4 regions of the Bradyrhizobium barranii subsp. barranii genome follow, and region 4 is predicted to be linked to each of the others. Evidence: predicted binding sites of a transcription regulator. Region 4 holds the regulator's gene; each other region holds the start of a gene.
What was found. The regulator LexA, encoded in region 4, represses DNA repair genes until DNA is damaged. The targets are predictions, from matches to a motif close to TGTTCNNNNTGTGTTCNG.
Positions count from the first base shown of each region.

Region 1 (7,460 bases), 3.4 Mb from region 4:
GATGGAACGAATGAGATGACGACGCGTGATCATGGAAGTCCGATGGTGATGCAGCTTTGTGATGCGGTCCGATTGGAGCGGAATTGGGGTCCGCTCGTGCAGACGGCCTGCATTTGCGTGCAGACCGTTTGCACAAAGGTTACCGGAAGTTCATGACAACCGACGCACCTTGCATCAACGCAATCAGTCGTCGCTCTCGTCCGTGCCGAACAGGCCGAACTGTGCCGCGGCATCGCGCGAGGGCTCGGCGATGCCGAGATGGCGGAAGGCGTGCGAGGTGAGCAGGCGGCCGCGCGGAGTGCGCTGGAGATAGCCGCACTGAATGAGATAAGGCTCGATGATGTCCTCGATCGCATCGCGCGGCTCGGACAAGGCGGCGGCCATCGTCTCCACGCCGACCGGGCCGCCGCCATAGTTCTGCGCGATGGTCGTGAGGTAGCGGCGGTCCATGGCGTCGAGGCCGGCGGCGTCGACCTCGAGCGCGCTCAGCGCGTGGTCGGCGATCTTGCGGTCGATCGAGGCGGCATCGGCGGCGGAGGCGAAATCGCGCACGCGCCGCAGCAGGCGGCCGGCGATGCGCGGCGTACCGCGGGCGCGGCGCGCGATCTCGTTGGCACCGTCGGCGCTCATGCCGACATTGAGCACGCGCGCGCCGCGGGTGACGATGCTTTCCAGCTCTTCAATGGTGTAAAAATTGAGCCGGACCGGGATGCCGAAGCGGTCGCGCAAGGGATTGGTGAGGAGGCCGGCGCGCGTGGTAGCGCCGACGAGCGTGAATTTCGACAGCTCGATCTTCACCGAGCGTGCCGCCGGGCCCTCGCCGATGATCAGGTCGAGTTGAAAGTCCTCCATCGCGGGATAGAGCACTTCTTCCACCGCCGGGCTCAGGCGATGGATCTCGTCGATGAAGAGCACGTCGCGCTCTTCGAGATTGGTGAGGAGCGCGGCGAGATCGCCGGCCTTGGCGATCACGGGCCCCGAGGTGGCGCGAAAGCCGACGCCGAGCTCCTTGGCGACGATCTGCGCCAGCGTGGTCTTGCCGAGGCCGGGGGGGCCTACGAACAGCACGTGATCGAGCGCCTCGCCGCGCTTGCGCGCCGCCTCGATGAAGATCGAGAGGTTCTTGCGCGCCTGCTGCTGGCCGACGAAGTCGGACAGCGATTGCGGACGTAGCGCGGTGTCGCCGACGTCATCGGAGCGGCGCTCGGGCGTGACGATGCGTGGGGGAGTGGTCATGCGGGCAGGATAACACGATGCAGCGGTTTCGCGAGCCACCAGCACAGGCTGGCCGGAATGACGGCGACGACGGCGAGCATCGCCGAAAGCTTCAGCGCCTCGGGCGCGGAACGGACACTCGGCACGATCACCGCCGAGGTTTCGGAGGGCACGACGAACATGCCAACCATGACGAAGCCGGCCGCACCCACCGCCGCGGCGAGCCACGCCATCCAGATCATGTTGAGATCGGCGTAGACCGCCGCCAACGCAAATATCAGGCCGGCGACGACTGCAGGAAGGAACGAGGCGAGAATCGTGACGATGGCCAACAGCACGACCGCGATCGAAACCAGAGCACGCAGTGCTTCCAGTTCGAGGAACACGAGAAACATCTGCAGCACCGCGGCGCCGAGCGCCGTTACCGTCACAGCAACCAACGCGGCGGTCGTCAGCGGCCCGACAATGGAGAAAATCACGACGATACCGGCCACGCGCGAAAGGCGACGAAACAGGGCGGCGACGGGATTGGCGTGGGCCGCGCTCACTTCGACAGCTCCTTCAGGCCTAGCCGGATGAGTTGCGCGGTCTCGGCGCTCTCGCCCGCGCTGCGCGATGCGGATGCAATAGCGGCAGCCGCCTGCGGCTGGCCGTAACCGAGATTGACCAGCGCCGAAATCGCATCTGCCACCGGGCGCGGCGCGCGCTGGTCGTCAACGGCACCGGCGAGATGGACGACGGCCGGATCGACATTGGCGAAGGCCGGCGCCTTGTCCTTCAATTCGGTGACGATGCGCTCGGCGACCTTGGGGCCGACGCCGGGCGTGCGCGCCACCGCGGCCTTGTCGCGTAGCGCGATGGCGTTGGCGAGATCGGAAGGCGCCAGCGTGCCGAGCACGGCAAGCGCGACCTTGGCGCCGACGCCCTGCACGGTCTGGAGCAGGCGAAACCATTCGCGCTCCTGGTCGGTGCGGAAGCCGAACAGCTTTATCTGGTCCTCGCGGACGTAGGTCTCGATCGACAACACGGCGGCCTCGCCCGGCGACGGCAGATGCTGCAACGTCCGCGTCGAGCAGTGCACCTGATAGCCGACGCCGCCGACGTCGAGGAGCACATAATCCTCGCCGTAGGAATCGATCAGGCCCTTGAGCTTGCCGATCATAAGCCCGCCACCTTCAGCCTGAGCGCCGTGCTTTGGCGATGATGGGCGTGGGTAATGGCGATGGCGAGCGCGTCGGCGGCGTCCGCTGACGGCGGCTCGGCTTTCGGCAGCAGAATCTTCAGCATCATCGCGATCTGGTGCTTGTCGGCGTGGCCGGCGCCGACCACCGTCTTCTTGACCTGGTTCGGCGCGTATTCGGCGACAGTAATGCCGAACATCGCAGGCGCCAGCATGGCGACGCCGCGGGCCTGGCCGAGCTTCAGCGTCGCGACGCCGTCCTTGTTCACAAAGGTCTGCTCGACCGCGGCTTCCATCGGCTTGTGACCGGACAGGACGGCGGCAAGCCCCTCATGGATCGCGAGCAGCCGGCTCGCCAGCGGCAAATCGTCCGGCGGTTCCACCGAGCCGCAGGCGACGTAGATCAAACGATTGCCCTCGGCCTCGATCACGCCCCAGCCGGTGCGGCGCAGGCCGGGGTCGATGCCGATGATGCGAACGGGGCCACGAATCGGGAGCGCAGTCATGGGCCAGTGATAGCGGCTGGCTGCGGTGGGGGAAACAGAAACAGAACGGAAGTAACAGGGGAAGTGGGGTGTCGCGATTGGGTGCCCGCGATGACGACCACAAGACACGCGGTCATACCCCGCGAAAGCGGGGTATCCAGTACGCCGCGGCTTCTCCGTTTCCCTCTGACGTCTCTGGAATACTGGGTCGCCCGGTCAAGCCGGGCGACGACAGCAGAATCTGGGACAGGAGAGCGACCTCAGCCGCCCATCTTCGCGACCAGCGCGTCCGACACCTCGAAATTGGCGTAGACGTGCTGGACGTCGTCGTGCTCGTTGAGCAGGTCCATCAGCTTCAAGAGCTTCTCGCCGGTCTCGTCGTCGACCGCGACCGTATTCTGCGGCTTCCAGATCAGCGCGGCCTTGCGCGGCTCGCCGAACTTGGCTTCCAGCGCCTTGGCGACGTCGCGATAGCTTTCGGTCGAGGCGTAGATCTCGTGTCCGCCTTCGCCCGAGACCACGTCATCGGCGCCGGCCTCGATCGCGGCATCCAGCACCGCGTCGTCGGAGGCGACGCTGCGGTCGTATTCGATGATGCCGGTGCGGTCGAACATGAAGGAGACCGAGCCGGTTTCGCCGAGATTGCCGCCCGACTTGGTGAAGAAGGAGCGGATGTCGGAGGCGGCGCGGTTGCGGTTGTCGGTCAGCGCCTCGACGATGACGGCGACGCCGCCGGGGCCGTAACCCTCGTAGCGGATCTCGTCATAGTTCTCGCCCTCATTGCCGAGCGCCTTCTTGACGGCGCGCTCGATATTGTCCTTCGGCATGTTCTCCTGGCGCGCCGCGATGATGGCGGCACGCAGGCGCGGGTTCATGTTGGGATCGGGGGTGCCCAGCTTGGCCGCGACGGTGATTTCCCGCGCCAGCTTGCCGAACAGCTTCGACTTCTGGGCATCCTGCCGCCCCTTGCGGTGCATGATGTTCTTGAATTGGGAATGTCCGGCCATGCGTGTCTCGTCAGGAATCGTGCGCCAAAGGTGAGCGTGGGAAGCGCGGCCTTATAGGCCGCCAACCCACCGGAATGAAAGAGGCTCTACGACTTTAAGGTAATATCGTAGTGGCCCGTGCCTAGGAGTCAGGCACCGTTAACCCTGATTTCATTCCGGCCTGCGAAAATAGCAACCGCCCGTTCCCCGACAAGAGTGACCTGATGGCGTTCGCATTGTTTCGGAAGCGTCTGCCCGACTTGTCCGCGCCCGTGGCAACCCCACAGGCCGCGCCGTCGCCGGTCGATCCCGCGCCTGCCCCGTCGGCCGAGGCCGATTCCGCCCGGGAAATCCTGGAACTGCTGGAACTCGAGCTCGGCGCCATGATCCGCCAGCTCGAACGGGCCGCCAACTCGGTCGCCGGCGGCGCGGAGGCGACCGCGGCAACGCTCGCGGATATTCGCGAGCGCACCGACGCCCTCACCGGTCGGACCAATGCCGCGCAGTCGAACGCCTCGACCTTCGCCCATGCCGCCGACAAGTTTACCCAGTCCGCGCAGGGCATCGGCGCGCAGGTGCGCGAGGCCGGCAAGCTCGCCGACGAAGCGAGCGCCGCGGCGCAGGAAGCCCGCGCCAATGTCGACCGCCTGCGCGAATCCTCCGCCGCCATCGGCAATGTCGTCAATCTGATTGCACAGATCGCGCGGCAGACGACGCTGCTCGCGCTCAACTCCACCATCGAGGCCGCGCGTGCGGGTGCGGCCGGCAAGGGCTTTGCGGTCGTCGCGACCGAAGTGAAGGCGCTCGCGGTGCAGACCCAGGGCGCGACGGAGGAGATCACCAGGAAGATCGACGCGCTCCAGCGCGACGCCGCCGGCTCGGCCGACGCCGTGCATCGCATCGCGCAGGCGATCGAGGCGATCCGCCCGGTGTTCGACACCGTCAACGGCGCGGTGGCCGAGCAGAATGCCACCACCAGCGAGGTCTCCGGCAACGCGGCCAGCGCGTCGCAGTTCATCATCTCGGTCGGCGAGAGCGCGGCCGAGATCGATGCCGCGACCAAGGCGGCCGAGACCCACGGCGAGAACGTCGCCAGCGCCGGCAAGGCCGTCACCACCTTCGCACGGAAGCTGAAATCGCGCTGTGCGGTGCTGCTGCGCCAAAGCGAGCACGACGACCGCCGCAAGACCGAGCGGCTGCCCTGCCATCTCAAGTTCGAAACCGCGCGCGGCATGTTGCAGGTCTACGAGATCGCGATGGACGGCGTGCTGATCGGCGGCGCGGAGGCGGCGAAGCTTGCCACGCAGGCCATCGTCGACGGCACCCTCGAAGGCGTCGGCGCCTGCCGCCTGCGCGTGATCGAGCAGTCCAAGGCCGGCGCCCGCGCGCAGTTCGTCAGCCCCAACGCCGATCTCAGCGAGAAGATCGAAGACAGGCTCTGGTCGATCCACGAGGAGAACACCGAGTTCGTCACTCGCGCCATGGAAGCCGGCACGGCGCTGACCCGGATTTTCGAGCAGGCGGTTGCACGCGGCGAGGTCGGGATCGACGACCTCTTCGACACCGATTATGCGGAGATCGCCGGCACCAATCCGCAGCAATACCGCACGAAATATCTGGACTGGGCCGACCGCGCGCTGCCGCCGTTCCAGGAAGCCTTTCTCGCCAAGGAACCGCGCATGGCATTCTGCGCCATGGTCGACCGCAACGGTTTCCTGCCGGTGCACAACAAGATCTATTCGCATCCGCAGCGGCCGGGCGACACCGCCTGGAACACGGCCAACAGCCGCAACCGGCGGATCTTCAACGATCCGGCAGGGCTCGCCGCCGCCCACAACCTGCGCTCGTACCTGGTCCAGAGCTATGCGCGCGATATGGGCAACGGCAACACCGTGATGATGCGCGAGATCGACGTTCCGATCCGCGTCCAGGGCCGGCACTGGGGCGGATTCCGCACGGCTTACAAGCTGTAGTGCACGCTCAGGCAAGACGCCGGCCGCGAATCATCCTTTAAGGCTGGAATTGGAATGGGAATGCCGCGGGGAGCCGGCGAACGGCTCTGACTGGAGGACTCTCAAAACATGTCCGTCGCACAACTGGCAGTCCTGGACACCGGCTCCGACCGGACACTTGCCGAACGTCTGATCGACCAGCTCGCTGACCGCATCGGCGGCCTCGGCGTCGAGCTCGCCGACATCGCCGGTAACGTCCAGGAAGTCGCAAACCGCGTCGCGAACCAATCCGAACGGTTCCATCACCTCCAGGAGACGGCCGAGACGATGGTCTCGGCCAATCACGATATCGCCAATGCCTCACAAGCGGTGCAATCGACCGCATCAGCGGCGGTCGGCGAGATCGCGCAGTCGCGCGGCGCGGTCGACACCGCGGTCAGCCACATCTCCGAGCTCGTCGCAGCCGTGGAGCGAATCGAGGCGCGCCTGAGCGCGGTCGGCTCGGCGCTGGCGCAGGTGGCAAAAGTGTCCGGCTCGATCGAGGCGATCGCCAAGCAGACCAATTTGCTCGCGCTCAATGCCACCATCGAAGCGGCCCGCGCCGGCAATGCCGGCCGCGGTTTTGCAGTGGTGGCGAGCGAGGTCAAGAATCTCGCTGAGGCCACCCGTGCGGCCACGCATCAGATCTCCGACACCGTGCGCGATCTCGACGGCCAGATCGAAGGCCTGATCGGCGAGAGCAGCGACGCCTCGCAACGCGCCAAGACTGCCGGCGAAGGCGCCCAGCAGATCTCCGGCATCATCTCGCGGGTCCAGCAGGGTTTTGCCTCGGTGGAAGCGGAGATCGACAGCGTCACGCGCGCCGCGACCTCCAATCTCGGCCATTGCGACACGGTCATCAGCGAGCTCAACGAGCTCGCCAAGGGCGTCGACCTGTCCTCGCGCGATCTCAAGAACGCCGATCAGCGCGTGACAAAACTGCTCGACACGTCCGAAGCGCTGATCGCAATGATCGCCGACAGCGGCGTGGAGACATCGGATGCGCCGCTGATCCGCGTCGTCGTCGAGACCGCAAAGCGGATCTCGGACGAGTTCGAGGCCGCAATCGACCGCGGCGAGATCACGCTCGACCAGCTCATGGACGAGAACTACCGGCAAATCCCCGGCACCGATCCCAAGCAATACAAGACCAACTACGTCGACTTCACCGACCGCGCCCTGCCCGCCATCCAGGACCCGATCCAGAAGTCAGACCCCCGCATCGTGTTCTGCGTCGCGTGGGCCAAGGGCGGCTATCTGCCGACCCACAACCCGAACTACCGCCTGCCGCAGGGCAAGGACCCCGTCTGGAACAACGCCAATTGCCGCAACCGCCGCCTGTTCAGCGACCGCGCGGTGAAGAAGGTCGCGGCCAACACAAAACCGTTCCTGCTCCAGACCTATCGCCGCGACATGGGCGGCGGACAGTTCGTGCTGATGAAGGACCTGTCCTCGCCGATCGTGATCCGCGGCAAGCACTGGGGCGCCTTCCGGATGGGTTTTCGGCAGAGCTGACGCCCGCCGCGACGGCCGCGCCTACGACCCTGAATCAAAAATCTGGAAAACAACCCCATGCACAGTAACCGGGGCGTGGGGAATCAAT
Region 1 is NZ_CP086136.1:9,407,870-9,415,329, forward strand. Features, by position in the region: gene J4G43_RS45585 (metallophosphoesterase) at 1-33, opposite strand, end outside; gene ruvB (Holliday junction branch migration DNA helicase RuvB) at 184-1,236, opposite strand; gene J4G43_RS45595 (hypothetical protein) at 1,233-1,763, opposite strand; gene ruvA (Holliday junction branch migration protein RuvA) at 1,760-2,377, opposite strand; gene ruvC (crossover junction endodeoxyribonuclease RuvC) at 2,374-2,901, opposite strand; gene J4G43_RS45610 (YebC/PmpR family DNA-binding transcriptional regulator) at 3,141-3,887, opposite strand; gene J4G43_RS45615 (methyl-accepting chemotaxis protein) at 4,091-5,839, shown strand; gene J4G43_RS45620 (methyl-accepting chemotaxis protein) at 5,948-7,372, shown strand.
Region 1: the regulator LexA is predicted to act here: its motif matches at 2,932-2,949, upstream of ruvC (crossover junction endodeoxyribonuclease RuvC).

Region 2 (7,460 bases), 150 kb from region 4:
GTCCGTTTCGGCGGCCGACCTGGCGGCGAGCCCCTACACCAAAGCTCCTGCCCCGATGATCGCCGCGGTCTACGATTGGAGCGGCTTCTACATCGGCGCCAACGGTGGTGGCGGCTGGAGCCATAATTGCTGGGACATCGTCACCAACATCCTCGGTGCGCCGGTCACTCCCCCCGCATCGGAGGGCTGCCACACCGCGACCGGCGGCGTGGCCGGCGGCCAGGCCGGCTTTCGCTGGCAGAGCGCGTCGTGGGTGTTCGGCGTGGAAGGCCAGGGCGACTGGGCTCACCTTAGCGGCTCCAATGGACCGAGCCTGGCTGCCGGCGGCGTCGGCTCTGACCGCTCGAAGATCAACGCCTTCGGCCTCGTGACCGGCCAGGTCGGCTACGCCTGGAGCAATGTGCTGTTCTACGCGAAGGGTGGTGCGATGGTTGTGAGCGACAAATACGAGGGCTTCACCACCGCCACCGGCTTCGTGTTCGACAGGGCGAATGAAACGCGCTGGGGCGGAGCGATTGGTGCTGGCCTCGATTTCGGCGTAACGCCCAACATCGTGGTCGGCGTCGATTATGTGCACGGCTTCATGGGATCGCGCGACAACCGCTTTACGTTCAACAACGGCACGTTCTCGCGCGCCGATCGGATCCGCCAGGACGTTGACATTGCAACGGCCCGCGTCAGTTACAGGTTCGGCGGCCCCCTCATCGCCAAATACTGATCTTCGCCTCCGACGCCATCGCGTTACGAAAGGCCGGCCTTGCGCCGGCCTTTTTGTTTTCGCGCGAGGGTGCACCCAACCGTCTTGGAGTCGTGAGGCGCGCGCAAGGCGTCCGCGAATGGCTTTGGCGAGTTGGGGACGTGACATGAAGACGTGGATGCTGGCTGCGGTCAGCCTGTTCGCACTCGGCGCGGTCGCGCCGGCTACCGCCGCCGATCTCCCGATCTACAAGGCGCCGGCGGCCGCCATTCCCGTCTATGACTGGAGCGGCATCTATGCCGGCATCAACGGCGGCGGCGGCTTGGCCCATGCCTGCTGGGGCGTGACCCGCGCGCTCGGCATCGCTGTCGATCCGGCCGTTGGCGAAGGCTGTCACAATGCGGGCGGTGGCACAGTCGGCGGACAACTCGGCTATCGCTGGCAGAAGTCGCGCTGGGTGTTCGGCATCGAGGGCCAGGGCAACTGGGCCGACTTCAAGGGCAGCAATGTCAGCGTGGCGTTGGCGCCGATCACGAACCAGACCAAGATCGACAGCTTCGGTCTCTTCACCGGCCAACTCGGCTACGCCGTGAACAATCTGCTGCTCTACGGCAAGGCCGGCGCAGCCGTGGCCCACGACAAATACGACACCTTCTTTCCGGGCGCGCCAGCGGCGGCGACGTTCAACAGCGTCAACCAGACCCGCTGGGGCTACGCGATCGGCATCGGCGTGGAATGGGGCTTTGCCGAGAACTGGTCGGTCGGCGGCGAGTACAACCATGTCTTCCTCGGCCATCACAGCGCTGACTTCGCAACGCTCATCGGCGGCTTCGCCCCGCGCACCGACCGGATCGGCCAGGATATCGACATGGGCCTGATCCGCATCAATTACCGCTGGGGCGGCCCGGTCGTCGCCAAATACTGAGACAAAGCTTCCCTCAGGAACCTCCAAGTCCTGATCACGTGCGGATTGCCCCAAATCCGCATTCAAAGGCGAACGAAGGGCTGGCCTCGCGCTGGCCCTTCGCATGTTCCGGGCGCCCCGCTCCTGCCAGATGCCGCCAGCGCGCCAACAATCCGTTGACGATTCGCACACGCCACTGGAAATCCGTCCCCGTTCTTCCTACGTTCGCTGCCATACCCATCGGCGCCGATCCCGGTTCCGGGCGATGCGCGCCTTTTTTGTTGGCGCGATCGCGCACCTTTGGATTCCTTGAGGGCAACTCGGATGGATGAAGTGATCAAGGCGAAGCGCCAACAGCAGAACGCGGGATCCAGCCTGCGCGCAATTACGATCCGTGGCGCGCGCGAGCACAACCTCAAGAATGTCGACGTCGAGATCCCCCGCGACAAGCTGGTGGTGTTCACGGGGCTATCCGGCTCCGGCAAATCCTCGCTCGCCTTCGACACCATCTATGCCGAGGGCCAGCGCCGCTACGTCGAATCGCTGTCGGCCTATGCGCGTCAGTTCCTGGAGATGATGCAAAAGCCTGATGTCGACCAGATCGACGGCCTGTCGCCGGCGATCTCGATCGAGCAGAAGACGACGTCGAAGAACCCGCGCTCGACCGTCGGCACCGTCACCGAGATTTACGACTACATGCGCCTGCTCTGGGCGCGCGTCGGCGTGCCCTATTCGCCCGCCACGGGTCTGCCGATCGAGAGCCAGACCGTCTCGCAGATGGTCGACCGCGTGCTGGCGCTGCCCGAAGGCACCCGCCTCTATCTGCTCGCCCCCGTCGTCCGCGGCCGCAAGGGCGAGTACCGCAAGGAGCTCGCCGAATGGCTCAAGAAGGGCTTTCAGCGCGTCAAGATCGACGGCACCTTCCATGAGCTCGCGGAGGCGCCGACGCTCGACAAGAAATTTCCGCACGACATCGACGTCGTGGTCGACCGCATCGTGGTGCGCGCCGACATCGGCCAGCGCCTCGCCGAAAGCTTTGAGACCGCGCTGAAGCTCGCGGAGGGCCTCGCCGTCGTCGAGTTCGCCGATGCGCCTGCAGCGGCTGCACAAGCCGAAGAAAAGAAGAAGACCGCAAAAATTCACGACAAGAGCGGACCCGAGCGCATCCTGTTCTCCGAAAAATTCGCTTGCCCCGTCTCCGGCTTCACGATTCCGGAGATCGAGCCGCGCCTGTTCTCGTTCAACAATCCCTACGGCGCCTGCCCGGCCTGCGGCGGCCTCGGCGTCGAGCAGCATGTCGACGAAGACCTCGTCATCCCCGACAAGGAGCTCCCCATCGGTAAGGGCGCGATCGCGCCCTGGGCCAAGTCGTCGTCGCCTTACTATATTCAGACGCTGACCGCGCTCGGCAAGCACTACAAGTTCACGCTGACCACCAAATGGAAGGATCTGCCGAAGAAGACGCAGAACGCGATCCTCCTTGGCTCGGGCGAGGACGAGATCAAGTTCTCCTACGAGGACGGCGTCCGCTCCTACGACACCAAGAAGCCGTTCGAGGGCGTCATCACCAACATCAACCGCCGCTATCGCGAGACCGAGAGCGAGTGGGCGCGCGAGGAGCTCGCAAAGTATTTCCACGACGTCCCCTGCGAGGGCTGCAAGGGTTTCCGGCTGAAGCCCGAGGCGCTCTGCGTCAAGATCGGCGGCAAGCATATCGGCGAGATCTCGGAGCTGTCGGTCAGGAAGGCCGGCGAATGGTTCGAGACCGTGCCCGAAGCGCTGAACACGCAGCAGAACGAGATCGCCGGCCGCATCCTCAAGGAGATCCGCGAGCGCCTCACCTTCCTGCTCGACGTCGGCCTCAACTACCTCACTCTGTCCCGCTCCTCCGGCACGCTGTCCGGCGGCGAGAGCCAGCGCATCCGCCTCGCCTCGCAGATCGGCTCGGGACTGACTGGCGTGCTCTACGTGCTGGACGAGCCCTCGATCGGCCTGCACCAGCGCGACAACGCCCGCCTGCTCGATACGCTGAAGCGCCTGCGCGACCTCGGCAACACCGTGATCGTGGTCGAGCATGACGAGGACGCGATCCTGCTTGCCGACTACGTCCTCGACATCGGGCCCGGCGCCGGCATGCACGGCGGCAACATCGTCGCCGAAGGCACGCCCGCCGAGATCATGCGCAACCCGAAATCGCTCACCGGCAAATATCTCACCGGCGAGCTCGAGGTCGAGGTGCCGGAGCGGCGGCCGCCGAACCATCGCCGCACCATCAAGGTGGTCAACGCGCGTGGCAATAACCTCAAGAACGTCACGGCCGAGATTCCGCTCGGCCTGTTCACGGCCGTCACCGGCGTCTCCGGCGGCGGCAAGTCGACGCTGCTGATCGACACGCTCTACAAGGCCATCGCCCGCAAGCTGAACAACGCCAGCGAAGGCGCCGCCCCCCACGATCGCATCGAGGGCCTCGAGCACATCGACAAGATCATCGACATCGACCAGTCGCCGATCGGCCGCACGCCACGTTCGAACCCCGCGACCTACACCGGCGCCTTCACGCCGATCCGCGAATGGTTCGCCGGCCTGCCCGAGGCGAAGGCGCGCGGCTACGAGCCCGGCCGCTTCTCCTTCAACGTCAAGGGCGGCCGCTGCGAGGCCTGCCAGGGCGACGGCGTCATCAAGATCGAGATGCACTTCCTGCCCGACGTCTACGTCACCTGCGACGTCTGCAAGGGCAAGCGCTACAACCGCGAGACGCTCGAGGTCCTGTTCAAGGGCAAGAGCATCGCCGACGTGCTCGACATGACCGTCGAGGAAGCCGCCGACTTCTTCAAGGCGGTGCCGCGCGTGCGCGAGACCTTCCAGACCCTGCACCGCGTCGGCCTCGACTACATCCATGTCGGCCAGCAGGCGACGACCCTGTCGGGCGGCGAAGCCCAGCGCGTCAAGCTTGCAAAGGAACTGTCCAAGCGCGCCACTGGCCGCACACTCTACATCCTGGACGAGCCGACCACCGGCCTGCATTTCCACGACGTCAAGAAGCTGCTTGAGGTGCTGCACGAGCTGGTCGCACAGGGCAACACGGTCGTCGTCATCGAGCACAATCTCGAAGTCATCAAGACCGCCGACTGGGTCATCGACCTCGGCCCCGAAGGCGGCGACGGTGGCGGCGAAATCGTCGCCTGGGGCCCGCCGGAGGATATCGCCAAGGCGCCGCGGAGCTATACGGGGAAGTTTTTGGAGCCGGTGCTGAAGAAGGCGCGGAAGCCGAAGCGGCGGAGCACGAGCGAGGCGGCGGAGTAGAATTCACTCTGCCTCGTCCGCGGGATCATCGGGGAAAGTCTGCAAGTGTCCGCGATGCCCAGCCGCACCTACAAGCTCTTCCGCAAGGCAATCCTTGCCGAGCAGCAGGTAACCTGCATCTACGAGGGGCGTTATCGCGAGCTCTGCCCCCACATCATCGGCACCAACAAGATGGGTGAGGAAGCCGTCCTCGCCTGGCAATTTGGCGGCGAGAGCAGCGGACCGCTGCCGCAATGGCGATGCCTGAAGCTCGCCAATATCACCAACGCCCGCACGCGCGATGGCCACTGGCACGAGGGCGGCTCTCACCGGACTACGCAGACCTGCGTCAGCAACATCGATCTCGACATCAATGTTCACGTGCGCAAATTGCGGTGACACACTCTGCCACGCATTCGTTCACGAGCCAGAGCGGGTATTCCGAGATGATGGCCTTGGTCGTCATGCCAGCCCCAGCTCCCGCAACACCAATTCGACCGGCACACGCGTCCCACGGATAACGAGCTTGCCATCCATGATCGCAGGGTTGATTTCAATGCGCTCGTGTCGCATGACTGTCCTCGAATTCTCCTGAAATAATAGCACGCCACATCACGTTTTTCAGCGAACTCCAAAACCCTCCTCAAATGCCCTACTCCCTCGCCATCTTCGACCTCGACGGCACGCTGGCCGACAGCTTTCCGTGGTTTCGGCGCACCATCAACGACATCGCCGATCGCTTTGGGTTTCGCCGCGTTGCGGATGAGGATGTCGAGGGGCTGCGGCATGCCTCGACGCGCGAGATCCTGAGCCGGCTCGAGGTGCCGCTGTGGAAGCTGCCGGCGATCGCGCGGCATGCACGGCGGTTGAAGGCGGAAGCATCGGCGGAGATTGCGCTGTTTCCTGGCGTCGAGCCTATGCTGCGGACGCTCACCGATAACGGTGTGCAGCTGGCGCTCGTGAGCTCCGACAGTGAGGCCAATGCGCGACAGAAGCTGGGTGACGCCGCCGCGCTGTTCTCGCATTTCGACTGCGCCGCCTCAGTATTCGGCAAGCCGGCCAAATTTCGCCGCGTGATCCGGCGCGCCGGTGTCGTCCCGGCAGAGGTCATTTCAATCGGCGACGAGGTCCGCGATATCGAGGCGGCGCGCGCGGTGGGGATTGCCTGCGGCGCGGTGAGTTGGGGCTATGCCGCGCCGGCGGCGCTGCGGGCGCTTGCGCCCGATCACATGTTCGCGCAGATGGATGAGATCGCAGACGTGGTCTGCCCGATTTCGCTCAAGGCCTGATCCGCAATCGGCACGCCCGGTCCAAGGAGACGGTGATGACACTCTCGGACGCAGCCCGCCTCAAACTCCTGGAGCCGCCGGTCGGCAAGGTGCGCGTGGTCCTCGACACCGACACCTACAACGAGATCGACGATCAGTTCGCGCTGGTGCAGATGCTGCTATCGAAGGACCGGTTCGACGTCGAGGCGATCTACGCCGCGCCGTTGTTCAACACGCGCGCCGACAGTCCCGGCCACGGCATGGAGCTGAGCTACCAGGAAATCCTTCGCCTGCTGGAGCGCCTCGACGTCGCGCCGGACGGCCTCGTCCATCGCGGCGTCACCGACTATGTCGGCCCCGGCAAGACGGCGCAAGCGGCCCCCGCCGTCAACGACCTTGTGGCCCGGGCGCACGCAGGCTCCCCTGACAATCCGCTCTACGTCATTGCCATCGGCGCCATCAGCAATATCGCCTCGGCGCTGCTCAAGGCCCCCGACATCATCGACCGCGTGGTCGTGGTCTGGCTTGGCGGTCACGCGCTGGAATGGCCGCACACGATCGAGTTCAACCTCAAGCAGGACGTCGGCGGCGCGCAGGTGCTGTTCGACAGCGGCGTGCCGCTCGTGCTCGTGCCCTGCAAGGGCGTCACCTCGCACCTTCACAGCACGGTGCCGGAGATCGAGCGCTACGTCGAACCACATGGCAGCATCGGCGCGTTCCTCGCCATGCGCTTCAAGGACTATTCGTCCGACCATCTGGGTTGGGCCAAGGAGATCTGGGACATGGCGCCGGTCGGCTGGCTTCTCAATCCCGATTGGGCGCCGAGCGTGATCATCCCGGCCCCGGTTCTCACGGATCAGATCACGTGGAGCGTCGACCGCCGGCGGCATCCGATCCGCTACGTGACCTATGTGGATCGCAACCCGATCCTGAAGGACTTTTTCCTGAAGTTGAAAGCGTTTGCCGCGCCGAAGGTGCCGTAGGGTGGGCAAAGCGACTTGTCCACCGTAGCTCGAAGAGCGAAGGCGGAAGCGTGCCCACCATTGCGTGCCGAGGCAGCGGAGAGATGGTGGGCACGGCGCGCTGCGCCTTTGCCCACCCTACGCCCCCTACTCCGTCCGCCTGAGAAACGCGCCGAACGCGCGCGGGCCGTCGCCGGTCTTGACCTCGCCAATCACCTTCAGCTCGGTGGCATCGATGATGCTCAATGTGTTGCTCTCCCAGCAGGCGACGATGATGCGCTTGCCGTCGGCGGTCGCATTGATGCCTTCGGGATAGTCGCCGACATTGATCCGCTTGACCGGCTTCA
Region 2 is NZ_CP086136.1:5,862,503-5,869,962, forward strand. Features, by position in the region: gene J4G43_RS28340 (outer membrane protein) at 1-718, shown strand, start outside; gene J4G43_RS28345 (outer membrane protein) at 864-1,622, shown strand; gene uvrA (excinuclease ABC subunit UvrA) at 1,926-4,904, shown strand; gene J4G43_RS28355 (hypothetical protein) at 4,950-5,282, shown strand; gene J4G43_RS28360 (DUF433 domain-containing protein) at 5,346-5,456, opposite strand; gene J4G43_RS28365 (HAD-IA family hydrolase) at 5,531-6,172, shown strand; gene J4G43_RS28370 (nucleoside hydrolase) at 6,208-7,134, shown strand; gene J4G43_RS28375 (YVTN family beta-propeller repeat protein) at 7,261-7,460, opposite strand, start outside.
Region 2: the regulator LexA is predicted to act here: its motif matches at 1,813-1,830, upstream of uvrA (excinuclease ABC subunit UvrA).

Region 3 (7,460 bases), 4.3 Mb from region 4:
TAATTGCCGCCGCACTTGACGGCGCCGGTGCCGCCGATCGCGGCACGGGTGTAGTTCTCCGAGACCCAGATCGAGACCGGCGCAGGTCCGCCCTTGAAATAGGAGCCAACCGGCGAAGCGATCACCGCGAAGATGTATTCGGACGACGGCTTGACGCCGAGGAAGGTCTCGCTCGCGATCATGAAGGGGCGCAGATAGAGGCTGCCCTCGCCGCCCGGCATCCAGGCGCGATCGATGCGCACGACCTGCTCGACCGCCTCGATGAAGACGTCCTCGGGCAGCTGCGCCATCGCCATGCGGTCGGCGGAATCCTTGAAGCGGCGCGCATTGGCGTCGGGGCGGAACAGGTTCACACCGCCGTCGTCACGCTTGTAGGCCTTGAGGCCTTCGAAGATTTCCTGCGCGTAGTGCAGGACCGCGCCGGCCGGATCGAGCTGGAAGTTGGCGCGCGCCTCGATGCGTGCTTCGTACCAGCCGCCCTTGGCCTGATTGTAGCGGACGATCGCCATGTGATCGGTGAAGACCCGCCCGAAGCCGGGATCCACCAGCTTGGCGACGCGGTCCTTCTCGGATGTCGGATTGGATGCGGGCTGGATGTCGAATTTCATACTCATGTCCTTGCCTCCCGCTGCCGGTAGCGGCGCTGTTCTGGCGCCCGCCTGCCCTGTTTGGGCCCGGCTGGCTTGATTAGGTTGTGGCTGGACCGCCGCCAGCCTTGTTACGGCCGGTTTCCGTGGCCAGCATGTCGCCGAGGACATGCTTTTGCGGAAGGCGGAAGTCCAGTATGTTTTGCCGAAATGCCGCTCGACAATCGCACGGTAGATCTGCTTCGGCCGTCGCCGCCTGTCCGGCTCTCTCCGGCCGCTCCTAGAACTGCCACCCGACGCGAAGCGATCTAAAATTTCGTGCGGGCTGATCGTTTTGTAACATTGAACCCAAGATACGTCAATATGCCTGACATAAATTTCGCAACTCCCTCTCAAGACGCAGCCGAGCCGCGGCCGGCCGCAGGCGATGGAGGCAATTTGCGCTGGGATATCATCGAACTGCTGTTCTTCGCCTATCGTGATTTCGTCGGCGATCCCGACCAGGAGCTGGAGGCTTTCGGCTTCGGCCGGGCCCACCACCGGGTCATGCATTTCGTCTATCGCTATCCCGGCCTCAAGGTGGCCGACCTGCTCGATGTCCTGCGCATCACAAAACAGTCGCTCGGCCGCGTGCTCAAGCAGCTCCTGGACGAGGGCTATATCGTGCAGAAGACCGGCGACAATGACCGCCGCCAGCGCCTGCTCTACGCGACGCCGAAGGGCGAGGCGCTGGTGCAGAAGCTCGCCGGGCTCCAGACCACGCGAATCACCAAGGCGCTCGCCGAGCTGGCGCCGCAGGATGCCGATACCGTCAAGCGTTTCCTGCGCGCGATGATCGACCGCGACGATCCGGACAAGGTGCTGGAGACGATCTTCGCCAACGTCAATCAGGACGGAAAGGAGTGAACGTGCCGTTCGCTGCCACGCTCGCCCGCCCGCCGGTAGAACCGGCCGACGATGCGCCGCATCTGCTGCTGGTCGACGACGACCGCCGCATCCGCGATCTGTTGTCGCGCTTCCTCGCCAGCGAAGGCTATCGCGTCACCACCGCCGCAAGCGCCGGCGATGCACGCTCGAAGCTCATGGGCCTGCATTTCGATCTCCTGATCCTCGACGTCATGATGCCCGGCGAGACCGGCTTCGATCTCGCCCGCTTCATCCGGACTTCCTCCTCGGTGCCGATCGTGATGCTGACGGCACGGCACGAGGCCGAAGCCCGCATCGAGGGCCTGCAGATCGGCGCCGACGATTACGTGGCAAAACCGTTCGAGCCGCGCGAGCTTGCGCTGCGCATCAACAACATCCTCAAGCGCGCCGCACCGCCGCCGCAAACCGCCGCGGTGGAGAAGATCGCGTTCGGCCCTTACGTCTACCATCTCGATCGCGGCGAGCTGCGCCAGGGCGAGGAGGTCATTCACCTCACCGACCGCGAACGCGAGATGCTGCGGATTCTCTCGGAGACACCGGGCGAGACCGTGCCGCGCAGCGCGCTCACCGGCAATGGCAGCGTCAACGAGCGCGCCGTCGACGTGCAGATCAACCGCCTCAGGCGCAAGATCGAGACCGACCCCGCCAATCCGCTGTTCCTCCAGGCGGTGCGCGGCATCGGCTACCGCCTGGTGGCCTCGCCATAAAGCAGTGAAGCGCGACCGATGAGCACGATCGATACCGGCCTGACGCTGTTGAAGAGCGCCGCCGGCCGCGTCTCCGCCGCCTATGGCTGGATGGGCAACGCGTTCAAAGGCTGGATGCCGACCGGCCTCTATGCGCGCGCGCTCCTCATCATGATCGTGCCGATGGTGATCCTGCAATCGGTCGTCGCCTTCGTGTTCATGGAGCGGCACTGGAACACGGTGACGCGCCGCCTGTCGGCTGCTGTCGTGCAGGACATCGCCGCGCTGATCGACGTCTACAAGGGCTATCCGCAGGACAAGGACCGCAACGAGATCCGCCGCATCGCCCAGCAGCGCCTCGGGCTCGTGGTGGACTTCCTGCCTGCCGGTGACATGCCGCCGCCGGGGCCAAAGCCGTTCTTCTCGCTGCTCGACCAGACGCTGTCGGTGCAGCTCGGCCGCCAGATCGGACGCTCGTTCTGGATCGACACCGTCGGCCGCTCCAACCTCGTCGAGATCCGCATCCAGCTCGACGATGCCGTAATGCGCGTGTTCGCGCAGCGCAGCGCCGCCTATGCCTCGAACTCGGAGATCTTCCTGTTCTGGATGGTCGGCACCTCCTCGATCCTCCTGATCGTCGCCGTGCTGTTCCTGCGCAACCAGATCAAGCCGATCCTGCGGCTGGCAGACGCCGCCGAGAGTTTCGGCAAGGGCCGCGAGGCGCCGAACTTCAGGCCGCGCGGCGCGCGCGAGGTACGGCGCGCGGCGGTCGCCTTCCTCGAGATGAAGTCACGCATCGAGCGCACGATGGAGCAGCGCACCGCGATGCTTGCCGGCGTCAGCCACGATCTCCGCACCATCCTGACCCGGTTCAAGCTCGAGCTGGCGCTGATTGGCGACAACCCGGAGCTCGAGGGCATGCGCAAGGACGTCGACGAGATGTCGATGATGCTGGAGGACTACCTTGCGTTTGCCCGCGGCGATTCCGGCGAGCAGTCGCAGCCGACCGACATGGCGCAGGCGCTCGAGGAGCTGCGCAGCGACGCCGAGCGCCACGGCCACACCGCGACCGTCGCGTTCCACGGCCTGCCCGTGGTGACCGTGAAGCCGGCCTCGTTCAAGCGTTGCCTCGCCAACCTCGTCACCAACGCGGCGCGCTACGGCAAGAGCATCGCCATCAACGGCCAGCGCGATCACCGTTATTTGACCGTCACGGTCGAGGACGACGGCCCCGGCATTCCCGCGCACTTGCGCGAAGAGGTGTTCAAGCCGTTCCTCCGTCTCGACAACGCCCGCAACCAGGACGAAGGCGGCACGGGCTTGGGGCTAGCCATCGCCCGCGACATCGCGCGCTCGCATGGCGGCGACATCACCCTCGGCGACAGCCCGATGGGGGGATTAAGGGCGAGTGTCCGGATTCCGGTGTAGGCGGCTCTTCCCTTCTCCCCTTGTGGGAGAAGGTGGCGCGAAGCGCCGGATGAGGGGTTGTTTCCTCGAATTCAGAAGTAAGAGAGTCACGCGCGGAGAGATACCCCTCACCCGTCTCGCCGCTACGCGGCGAGACACCCTCTCCCACAAGGGGAGAGGGGAAGACAAACCTACTTCGGCAGCAACGCCTTCAACTTGTCCATGTCGCGCACGTTCATCTTGAAGCCGCCGGGCATCACGATGTCGCCGGGCTTCTGGTCGGGCTTGCAGGCCCCCAGCCACTTGGCTTCGAGCTGCATCGTGGTGTCGCGGCCTGCTGCGCCGGCGGCGCCGCCTTGCGCATGCGACGAGGTCTTCACCGTATAGGCCGAGTTGAAATCGCCGGTGATCTCGGCATGCGAGGTCGTGCTGATGCCGGCGACGTTGCACTCGGAATCACTGACATAGCCGGTCGCGGTCTTCTTGATGTCCTGCTTGGCGCAGATCTGCTTGGCCATCGGGGAGACGTTGTTGTTCATCTCCTTGTCGACGGTCTCGTCGGTGCAGTGCTGCATGGTCATCTCCGGCATGGGCGTGCCGGTCCTGACCATCTTCATTTCCCAGAGACCGGCCTTGCGCACCGGCAGATCGTCAGCGCCGGCGCTGCCTGCCGACACCACAAGACAAAGGGCCGAGCCGAGCAAAGCGAGCTTGCGCGTCATGTGGGAAGCTCCCAACGTTCCGAAAGCGCCTCAGTACAGCGTGCGGATCGGCTGTTGGGCAGCGCCATAGGGCACCCAACGGCAGGAGAACGAGATGTAGCCGCCCTCAAAGGCCTGCACCGCGAGGAATTTCACGACCTTGCCGTAGCGCGCGCAGTGATCGACCGCGACCTGCCGCGCATCCGCCTGGGTCGCCAGCGAATAAGCGATGATGCCGCCGGTGTCGTTGCCCTTGAACGGAGGCACCGGAAGGAGATCGGCGCGTGCCGACTGGCTGGCCATCATACCCAGGGCAAGAAAGCCCGCGGCCGCAATGATTCGCATTCCCGTCACTCCAATTGGTTGGCGCCAGTTTACGGTGCCGGGAGGTCCATGAAAAGAACTGATGCCCCGCCGGCTGCGAGGTTGGGGTCAACTCTTGGCCAAGTGTTGCCGCGCTGCACTTGACCTGCCCCGGCCTTCGCGGCACCGTCCATCCTTCGCAAGACCCAGCTGTCCGGATTGCCCATGCGCGCCCTCCCCCTGAAATCGCTCCGCTTTGCCACCTTGCTTGGCCTCATGTTCGGAGCGCTGTCGCTCGGTGAGGCCAGGGCTGCCAATCCGCTGGAGCTGAACTTCTGGCTGAACGGGCCGCGCTATGACGGCGCCGTCGTCGATTGCGAGAGGGCGCTGCCGACCATCGCCACCCAGTTCTGGGAGAAGGAAAGCTCGTTCTGGAATTCCTCGTTGAAGATCACCGGCTTCGCCGCCGTTCACGAGATCGCGTTCCGGCCCTGGCAGTCCGACAACATTCCGCGCCGCTATTGCACCGGCGACGCCATGCTCAATGACGGCAAGGTGCGCAAGGTGCATTTCTCGATCATCGAGGATGGCGGCTTCTCCGGCTACGGCAATGGTGTGGAATGGTGCGTGGTCGGGCTTGACCGCAACTGGGCCTACAATCCGTCCTGCCGCGCCGCCAGGCCCTGAGCCTCGATCGAAAGGCCTGAATCGGACTGATCAGGCGCCCAGCGGGCCGGCCCGAATTTTGTTCTTGAAATGTTCTTGTTGCCTGCTAGGCTGATTGCACAGTCTAGTTGAGGGGCGTCGCCATGTTTCATTTTAGATTGCATTCGTTCACCCGTCTCGTGATCTCACTGACCCTTCCTCTGGTTCTGGCCGCCGGGCTGGTCGCGCTGCCGGGCGGCGCGAAGGCCCAGGACAAACGGCAGAACGCGCCCGGCGAATTCGACTTCTATGTGCTGTCGCTGTCATGGTCGCCCTCGTTCTGCGAGGAGGCGTCCGAGCGCAACCGCGGCGGCGGCGGTCGCTCGCAGATGCAGTGCAGCGGGCGGCCCTACGCGTTCGTGGTGCACGGGCTGTGGCCGCAATATGAGAATGGCTTCCCCGAATATTGCCAGCGGCCGTCGCCACGCCTGAACCGCAACATCGTCTCTTCGATGCTCGATTTGATGCCGGCGCCGGGGCTGATCTTCAACGAGTGGGACAAGCACGGCACCTGCTCGGGGCTCGACAGCCGCAATTATTTCGAGACGATCCGAAAGGCGCGCGCCGCGATCAAGATCCCCGCGGAATATCTCGAACTGTCGCAGGCCAAGACCGTGGCGCCGGGCGAGGTGGAGGAAGCCTTCATCAAGGCCAATGCGGGCCTGAGCAACGCGGCCATCTCGGTCACCTGCAATCGGACCCGGCTCTCCGAGGTCCGCATCTGCCTCAGCAAGGACCTGCAATTCCGGGCCTGCGAGGAGATCGAGCGCCGCGCCTGCCGCCGCGACCAGGTGACGATGCCGCCGATCAGAGGTGGCTAGTACCCACTTTTCTTGGAACGTGAGTCGTGATTCAAGGTCGGGATGATACCCGAAGCAAGAGAAGTCCACCTTTCGAGGAAAGATCGCAAGGTGCTTGAGGCGTGCTGTCGCTCACCGGTGACGTTGCAGCGCGATTTGAAGCGGGCGCGGATAGTTCTGTTGGCGGCGGATGGGCGCAGCACCCGGTCGATCGCCAAGGAAGTTGGGGTCCAGCCGCGGATTGTCAGCCTTTGGCGGCATCGCTATGCCGACCATGGCCTTGAAGGGCTGCAAGACAAGCCGCGGCCTGGCAAGCAGCCGATCTATACGAAGACGACCGACAAGCGGATTCTGAAGCTGCTGGATAAGCCGCCACCGCAAGGGTTTGCGCGCTGGACCGGCCCCCTGCTGGCCGAGGCGCTGGGCGATGTCGATGTCCAATATGTCTGGCGGTTCCTGCGCAGCCACAAGATTGACCTGGTGGCTCGCAAGTCCTGGTGCGAGAGCAACGACCCGAACTTTACGGCCAAAGCCGCCGATGTTGTCGGCCTCTATGTCGCGCCGCCGGCGAAGGCCATTGTGCTGTGCGTGGACGAGAAGCCCTCGATCCAGGCTTTGGAGCGAGCGCAGGGTTATCTGAAGTTGCCCAATGGCCGCGCCTTAACCGGCCAAAGCCACGATTACAAGCGGCATGGCACCACAACATTGTTTGCGGCGCTCGAAGTCGCCACCGGAAAGATCATCGCGACCAATTCAAAACGCCGGCGCCGCGTCGAGTTTCTCGATTTCATGAACAGCGTCACCGCGGCTTTTCCGAACCGCAAGCTTCACGTCATCCTCGACAACCTCAACACCCATAAAAAGAACGAGGACTGGCTCAAGGCCCACCCCAACGTGCAATTTCATTTCACGCCGACAAGTGCGTCATGGCTCAATCAGGTCGAAGTATGGTTTTCCATCTTGCAGGGGCAGTCGCTCAGCGGCACCTCCTTCACGAGCCTCAAGCAGCTTCAGGAACACATCGATGCCTACGTCAACGCATACAACGACAGAGCCGAGCCCTTCGTCTGGACCAAGAAAAAGGTCCGTCAACGCCGTTTCAAAGGCCGCCGTATCACTCAGCTCTGATTCCGGGTACTAGTCCAAGTGTTTGTGCCCCGGACGCAGCGCCGGTTCGGCGGTGCGCTGCAGAATCGGGGTCCATGCCGGCACAGACGCGCATGCCGCTTTGCTCAAGCCGAGACGTAGCGTAGTCCTGTCTCATGAACTACCGTCACGCCTTCCACGCCGGAAACTTCGCCGATGTCATCAAGCACATCGTGCTCGCGCGCATCATTACCTACC
Region 3 is NZ_CP086136.1:1,746,778-1,754,237, reverse strand. Features, by position in the region: gene J4G43_RS08570 (branched-chain amino acid aminotransferase) at 1-614, opposite strand, end outside; gene J4G43_RS08565 (MarR family winged helix-turn-helix transcriptional regulator) at 951-1,493, shown strand; gene J4G43_RS08560 (response regulator) at 1,490-2,221, shown strand; gene J4G43_RS08555 (ATP-binding protein) at 2,240-3,628, shown strand; gene J4G43_RS08550 (DUF3617 domain-containing protein) at 3,799-4,329, opposite strand; gene J4G43_RS08545 (hypothetical protein) at 4,360-4,653, opposite strand; gene J4G43_RS08540 (hypothetical protein) at 4,837-5,298, shown strand; gene J4G43_RS08535 (ribonuclease T2 family protein) at 5,421-6,137, shown strand; gene J4G43_RS08530 (IS630-like element ISRj1 family transposase) at 6,180-7,244, shown strand; gene J4G43_RS08525 (23S rRNA (adenine(2030)-N(6))-methyltransferase RlmJ) at 7,379-7,460, shown strand, end outside.
Region 3: the regulator LexA is predicted to act here: its motif matches at 5,358-5,375, upstream of J4G43_RS08535 (ribonuclease T2 family protein).

Region 4 (7,460 bases):
CAGTTCGGTCCCAGGGGATTGCGGGGACTTGGATCGCGGGGACTTGGCCCATCGGCCGAGCTGCCTCCGCGGGCGGCCTCGCGCCGGCAGGGTTCGACCTCTGGACGTCGCTGGCCGAGACCCTGCGCGAATGGGCGCGCGCCGAGGCCGGCGCCGGGCGATTGTTGCCGTGGGTGCCGGTCGCGTTCGGTGGCGGCATCGCGCTCTATTTTGCCGCCGATCATGAACCGGTGCTGTGGGTCGTTGCCGCGACGGCCATCGCACTCATGCTTGGCGCCGTGCTGTTGCGGCGGAGCCGGTTGTTTGCACCGGCGATCATGATCGCGGCGGTCGCGGCCGGCTTTGCCACGGCGACCTGGAAGACGGCGCGGATCGCGCACACGGTGCTGGCAAAGCCGCTCTATTCCGTCTCGCTGTCGGGCTTCGTCGAGACCCGCGACATCCGCGAGCGCACCGACCGCTTCGTGCTGCGTGTCACCGCGATGGAGGCGCAGCGCAGCGACGTCAAGCTCGAGCGCGTGCGCCTCTCCGTGCGCAAGGGGACTGCGCCCGAGGTCGGCAGCTTCGTGCAGTTGAAGGCGCGGCTGTTGCCGCCGTTGTCGCCGGTGCGCCCCGGCAGCTATGACTTTTCGCGCGACATGTTCTTCCAGGGCATCGGCGCCTCCGGCTTCGTGATGGGCACGATTGCGGCATCGGTGCCGCCGGACGCCGGTGGCTTGCGGCTGCGTTATGCCGCCTTCATGCAGGGTCTGCGCGATGCGATCGACGCGCGCATCCGCGCCACGCTCGAGGGCGACAACCGGGCGATTGCGACCGCGCTGCTCACGGGCCGGCGCGATGCGATTACCACGCCCGTCAACGACGCCATGTTCATCTCGGGGCTCGGACATGTGCTCTCGATTTCCGGCTATCACATGGCGGTCGTCGCCGGCGTGGTCTTCTTCGCGGTGCGCGCGCTGCTGGCGTTGATCCCTGGAATGGCGGCCGGCTTTGCCATCAAGAAATGGTCGGCGGCCGCGGCGCTGGTCGCAGCCGCGTTCTATCTGCTGCTGTCGGGCGCGGAGGTCGCGACGCAACGCTCGTTCTTCATGACGGCGGTGGTGCTGATCGCGGTCATGGTCGATCGCCGTGCCATCACCTTCCGCACGCTGGCGGTGGCCGCGCTGATCGTGCTCGCGGTCGCACCGGAGGCACTTGTGCATCCGAGTTTTCAAATGTCCTTCGCCGCGACGCTCGGACTGGTGGCACTGGTGCAGATCGGCATGCCGAACCTGTTTGCGTCGCCAGATCATTCCGCGACCGCGCGGATTGCAATGTGGGGCGGGCGCGAGATCGCGATGCTTTTCCTGGCCTCGCTGATCGCGGGGCTCGCGACCACGCCCTATGCCGCCTTCCACTTTCACCGTGTCACCCCGTTCGGCGTGCTCGCCAACCTCGGGGCGATGCCGGTGGTCTCGGCCCTGGTGATGCCCGCGGGCCTGTTGGGCTTGATTGCAGCGCCGTTCGGACTTGATGGTCCGTTCTGGTGGCTGATGGGGATCGGCATCGACTGGATGGTTGCGGTGTCGCGCTGGGTGGCCGCTTTGCCGGGCGCGGTCGGCCGCATCTCGGCTTTCGGCATCGCACCGCTGATCGCCGCAAGCTTGGGAATCATCGTGATGGGCTTGTTGCGCACGCCGTTGCGCTGGGCCGGCGCGGTGGTGTTGTTGGCCGCGATCCTCTGGGGACTGTGCGCGCGCCAGCCCGATGTCCTGATCGCCGGTGACGGCCAGAGCGTCGCGGTGCGGGGCAGGGATGGGCACCTGCATCTCATCAGGTCGAGCAAGGACAGTTTTCTTCTGAAGGAATGGCTCGCCGCCGACGCCGATCCGCGCGATGCCGGCAGTGCCTCACTGGCCGCCGGCGTGTCGTGCGACGAAGCCGGCTGCGTGACGCCGCTCGCCGACGGGCGCCTGGTCGCGCTGGCCTTGCGCATCGATTCATTGGCTGACGATTGCAGCCGGGCCGCGCTGGTGGTGACGGCGCGGCCGGCGCCGCCGGATTGCGCGGCCATGGTTGTCGACCGTCAGCGTCTCGCAAGGCAGGGCGCGCTGGCGCTGACGCGAAGCGGCGACGGCTTTGCGGTTCAGGCGGCGAAGGCAAGGGGGGCAGACCGTCCGTGGTCGCCGGCGGCTGCCGGCGAGGCGGATTTCAGCGCGAGCCTTGCGCCGCAGGCGGCGGCTCCCCGCAACCGCGACGCGACGCCATCGGAAGCCGACCTGCAGGCTGAGGATTGAGCGGACGGGTTACAGATACCAGGCCAGCACGGCGTCGAGCCTGGCATTGCCGATCACCGGCAGGACGACCATCTGGCTCAGTCCAGAGGCGCTGGCCTGCGAGGCCGCGACCGAGCCGTCACGCGCGAGATCGTCGTTGAGCGCGGGCATGCCGGTGGCCCAGGCCCCGCCGATGCTGCCTTCGCCTTTGGCGATGGATTTCGTCGCATAGAGCGCGGCGAGGTCGGTCTGCGCGCTGCAATCGCCGGCGCGGAAGACCAGCGCCGAACGGGCCTCGTCCGGGACCCAGATCTCGAAGCGTCGCGCAATCGGGGTCGCCTGCGCGGAGAGAAATGTCAGCACCCAGGTCTGATCGGTGCCGGCCCGGTAGGGAACGCCGACGCCGAGATTGATTCCGACCTTGGCGGCGTCCTCCCAGCGCAAAAAACTCCTGGCATCGTGCAGGTCCTTGATGATCAGCGGCAGGCCGGCTTTCCAGATGCGGCCGGGCAGGCCGAAGCCACGCGGAAATCTGGTGTGGCGGGAGTTGAATTCGAACATGTCGGCGGTGCCGTAATAGCCGTCGACGAGCCCCATCTCGTGGGAGGTTTCGGCATCGTTGTGCCAGAGCTCGATCGCGCCGACATGGGCCTCGTCGTCGCCGCAGAACAGCACCATGACGGCTTGCAGGAATTCGCCTGAAAACACCGGCACCGCCACGCCGCAGGTCAGCCCGGCGGCGATGGCCTGATCGGTCCGCTTGAAATAGGAATCGGTGAATCTGGTGAGGATCACGGGGTGGCCGCTGGCCCAGGCCTTGCCGGGAAGCCCCTCGTCATATCCGAAGTGCAGATCCTCGCTCACGTCCCTAAACGCGGACAACCCTTCGCCGTAGAGGCCGCCGCCGAATTCCAGCCGCATGCGCGTGCGGTCAGGCACCCAGAGTTCAACGACGCGAATGAAGGTCTTCATCGAACGTGCCCGCCGTCTCAAGCCGCACCAAGCATCGGCCATTTGGCTGCGGAACGGACGTTCAAAATTCAGGCAGGACAGCGCAAACTTCGTGCGGTGGGAGACGCCACGGCTTGGTCCGCCCGATGGAGTTTCGCGGGACACAAACGACACCATCTCGCCGGCCTCGGCCGGCGATGGCGATTTCAATCCTGGCCCGACCTGCCGGCCGGGAATGGCTGCATCAGCCGATCGGCAGGCGGGTGATGGTTGTCCGGCTGTCGGTGATGGTCTGCGGCTTGTGCTCGCGCTCGCCGAGCGGCTGGGTCACCGGTAGCTGCAGCACGGTCGCACGCTGGCCTTCGACCAGCTGCGTCACCAGCACGGATTTGCCGTCGGGGAATTCGATCGCATCATGATGACGATCGGGAATGTGCGGATCGATCTTGCCGAACTTGCCGACGCGCGAATTGACGGTGCGCGTCCAGATCCAGCGATTGTCGTAGCGGACGTTGTCGGCGAAGGCGAGCTCCGTCCCCGGGAGCAGGCAGACCGCGACGGTCGGATCGGCCGCGGAGGCAAAGCCGCGCGTCGAGGTGCCGCGGAAGGTTGTCGTGACGATCGTCTCGCCGACTTCGGCGGGACGCGACGCGACGGCATGCAGGCTGTAGTCACACATCGGGTGCTCCTCATGCAGGGATAGCGACCCACGTCTCTTAATCGAGGCGCAGGCCTCTATCAGAGTGGAAATACCAAACGTTCTGCCGGGTTGTAGGCAAATCTACGGCTCGCCGCCGCAGGCCGCAATCACATTAACTTTCCCGAATCTGCCAGGAACAAAGCCCGCCCCTTTGCATTCTGCAGGCGCGTGTCAGCGCCCCGCAGGCGCCGACCAGCCGGAATATTGCCAGCCCGGCCGCGACGGTTGGTCGACGGCGTCGAGGGCCTTGCGGACTTGCTCGCTTACGGCGGTGTCCTTGCGGACATGGGGCCGCGATTGCGCGGCCAAGGCTTGCGTGGCCAAGGCTTGTACGTCCAAGGCTTGCGACGCTGATGCTGCGATCAGCGCCACAGCAATTGTGCTCAGAACGATCCGGCGCATGACTTCTCCTCGAACCTGAAGGCCGCGAAGCAGGGCTGCTTCGTGCGGCGTGCCGAGGATTTACCGCTGGAGGAGGGGCCGGATAATCTGCGCGAAACCAGAAAGACTATCCAGCGGAAGCGGACAATCGTCCGCTCCAATCTCGGATCGGCGATGCCGATCGAAAGCGCGCGGGGCGCCAAATAACCGATACCGGCACGTCCGGTATCAATACTTCCGGTACAGCCCGATCAGCTTGCCCTGGATCTTCACCCGGTTGGGCGGCAGAATGCGGACCTCATAGGCCGCATTGGCGGGCTCGAGCGCGATCGAGGCGCCGCGGCGGCGGAAGCGCTTCAGCGTCGCTTCCTCGTCGTCGATCAGCGCCACCACGATATCGCCGGTATCGGCGCTCTCGTTGCGCTGGATCAGCGCCATGTCGCCGTCGAGAATGCCGGCCTCGACCATGGAATCGCCACGCACTTCGAGCGCGTAATGTTCGCCCGAGCCGAGCATGTCAGGCGGTACGCTGATGGTGTGGCTGCGGGTCTGCAAGGCCTCGATCGGCGTACCGGCCGCGATGCGGCCCATCACGGGGACCGCGACGGGGCGCTCGCCCTCGTCCGCCGGCGGGCTCGAAGTCGTGCGGACCTTGCCGAGATTGCCTTCGATGACGCTCGGCGTGAAGCCGCGGCGGCTGCCGGCAGCGGCCTGAAGCTCGGGCAGCTTGATCACCTCGATGGCGCGGGCCCGGTTGGGCAGGCGCCGGATGAAGCCGCGCTCCTCGAGCGCAGTGATCAGGCGATGGATGCCCGATTTCGAGCGCAGGTCGAGCGCGTCCTTCATCTCATCGAAGGAGGGCGGCACGCCGCTTTCCTTCAGCCGTTCGCTGATGAACCGCAGGAGCTCGTATTGTTTGCGCGTTAACATCTCGACCAAAATCCCCCGGTTGATGTCGTTCGATTCCGAGACGCTGAATTCAGCAGTAAGCCGCTACATTCTCGAAACAAATCATGAACGGACACTATATGTTCGATACATGTTCCGCAACTGCTTAATTTACCGTGAACGCGACAAAGTTCGCGGAACGCACGCGAACGAAGCGCTCAGACGGGCAGCCGCAAGACCTCGCAAGGCGTGCCGGCTTCGGCCTTCGACGCGAATGGCGCGCGCACGAGAAGTGCCTGTGCCGCAGCGAGATTCGCAAGCAGCGAGGAATCCTGGTGATTGACCGGAAGGGCGACGAGCGTGCCGTCATCGCGCAGCTCGAGGCGTGCGCGCAGGTAATCCTCGCGCTGGTCGTTGGCGCCGACATCGCGGCCGAGCACCGCGCGTTCGCGGCGGTGATGAATCATCGAACGGCCCGAAAGCGCGCGAATCAACGGCACCATGAACAGGAAGCCGCAAACGTAGGATGACACGGGATTGCCGGGCAGGCCGATCACGCGCATCGCGCCGAGCCGCCCGTTCATCATCGGCTTGCCCGGCCGCATCGCGATCTTCCAGAACGCCATCGAGATACCTTCGTCGCTCAGCGCCTGCTGGACCAGATCGTGGTCCCCGACCGACGCGCCGCCGGTCGTGATCAGGATGTCGGCGCCGCTCTCCCGCGCGCGGCCGATGCCGGCCGTGGTGGCCTCCAGCGTATCGGCGGCAACGCCGAGGTCGATGGTATCGGCGCCCTCGCTACGGGCGAGCGCGTGCAGGGCGTAGCCGTTGGAATAGACGATCTGGCCGTGGCCCGGCGTCGTACCCGGCATCACCAGCTCGTCGCCGGTCGCGAGGATCGCGACCTTCGGGCGTCGCCGGACTGGCAATTGCGGGTAATTCATGCCGGCGGCGAGCGCGAGGTCGCGCTCGGTGAGCCGGGCTCCCTTGCGCAGCAGCACGTCGCCTTCCGAGAAGTCGACGCCGGCGGGGCGGATGTGCCGCCCCGTTACGGCGGCTTCCTTGATGGTGATGCGCTTGCCGTCCGCGATCGTGTCCTCCTGGATCACGACCGCATCAGCGCCATCGGGAACGACACCGCCGGTGAAGATACGCACGGCCTCGCCGGCGCCGATCGATCCCGCAAACGGGCGGCCCGCCGCGACCTCGCCGATCAGGGTGAGCTGGGATTCGATCTTCGCCGCATCGACCGCGCGCACCGCATAGCCGTCCATTGCCGACATCGCCTGCGGCGGCTGCGTGCGCCGCGCGGCGACGTCGCGCGCGAGCACGCGGTGGAAGGCTGCGTCGAGCGCGATCATCTCTTCAGGCAGCGGCTCTGCGCCCGCCAGCACCGCAGCGAGCGCGTCGGAAACCGGCATCAGGGCCACGGGTGAAAACTCCTGCTGGGCCCGTTCGGGCAAATCGGCGGCGAGAGTTCTAGCCGAGTGCAGGCGCAGAGGCAAAACAGTGGCCGCGCAGGATGATTTATCCTGCGTCATCCGCTCTGCGATGAAGGGTGAGCATCAAGTCCGCCGCGGCATGATCCAGAAGGCGAGACAGACCGGTACGAGGATGGCCATGGCGAGGACGAGAAAGACGAGAGCCACGGCCAGCATCGGTCAGCTCCCCGGCTGCTTGTACGGACTGACGTCCGGCGCTGCGGGGCCCTGATCCCTGTCAGGCAGCGGGTCGGCCTGGGATTTCAGGTCGGCGGCCTTGCTGATCAGCTTGGCGGAAAGCTCAGAATCCGATGTGGTCCTGGCGAATTTCATCAGCAGAGAGGCCTGCTTGGTGAGGTAGGTTTTGCCCAACACGACGATAAGCCCGATGTAGAATTCCCAACGGACTCATGAGTCCTGAGAGGGGCAATCGTTCCGGGAACTCCGTATAAAAATGCACAAAGGGTTTTGGTTCCTCGCCCCCAGGCAAAATAGTTCCATTCGCGGCCCGTCGGCTTGCCGGCCAGAGATCAGATTCCGAGCGCCTTGAGGGCGTTCCCGACGTCGCGGGGCGAGGTCACGTGGACCGTGGTCAGGCCGCGCGACCGCGCTCCTTCGATGTTCTCGGCAAGATCGTCGAAGAACACGATACGGTTCGCGGGCACGCCGATCGCCGCCACGACATGGTCGAAGGCCTCCACATCGGGTTTGCGCAGGCCGATGCTGGACGACAGATACAGCTCGCGGAAATGGCCGAGCAGGGCGGCATATTCCTTCGAGAAGTGGTCCACATGCGGCCGGTTG
Region 4 is NZ_CP086136.1:6,016,743-6,024,202, reverse strand. Features, by position in the region: gene J4G43_RS29100 (ComEC/Rec2 family competence protein) at 1-2,276, shown strand, start outside; gene J4G43_RS29095 (GAF domain-containing protein) at 2,286-3,227, opposite strand; gene J4G43_RS29090 (hypothetical protein) at 3,451-3,885, opposite strand; gene J4G43_RS29085 (hypothetical protein) at 4,078-4,308, opposite strand; gene lexA (transcriptional repressor LexA) at 4,516-5,217, opposite strand; gene J4G43_RS29075 (molybdopterin molybdotransferase MoeA) at 5,394-6,605, opposite strand; gene J4G43_RS29070 (hypothetical protein) at 6,837-7,031, opposite strand; gene J4G43_RS29065 (HAD family hydrolase) at 7,187-7,460, opposite strand, start outside.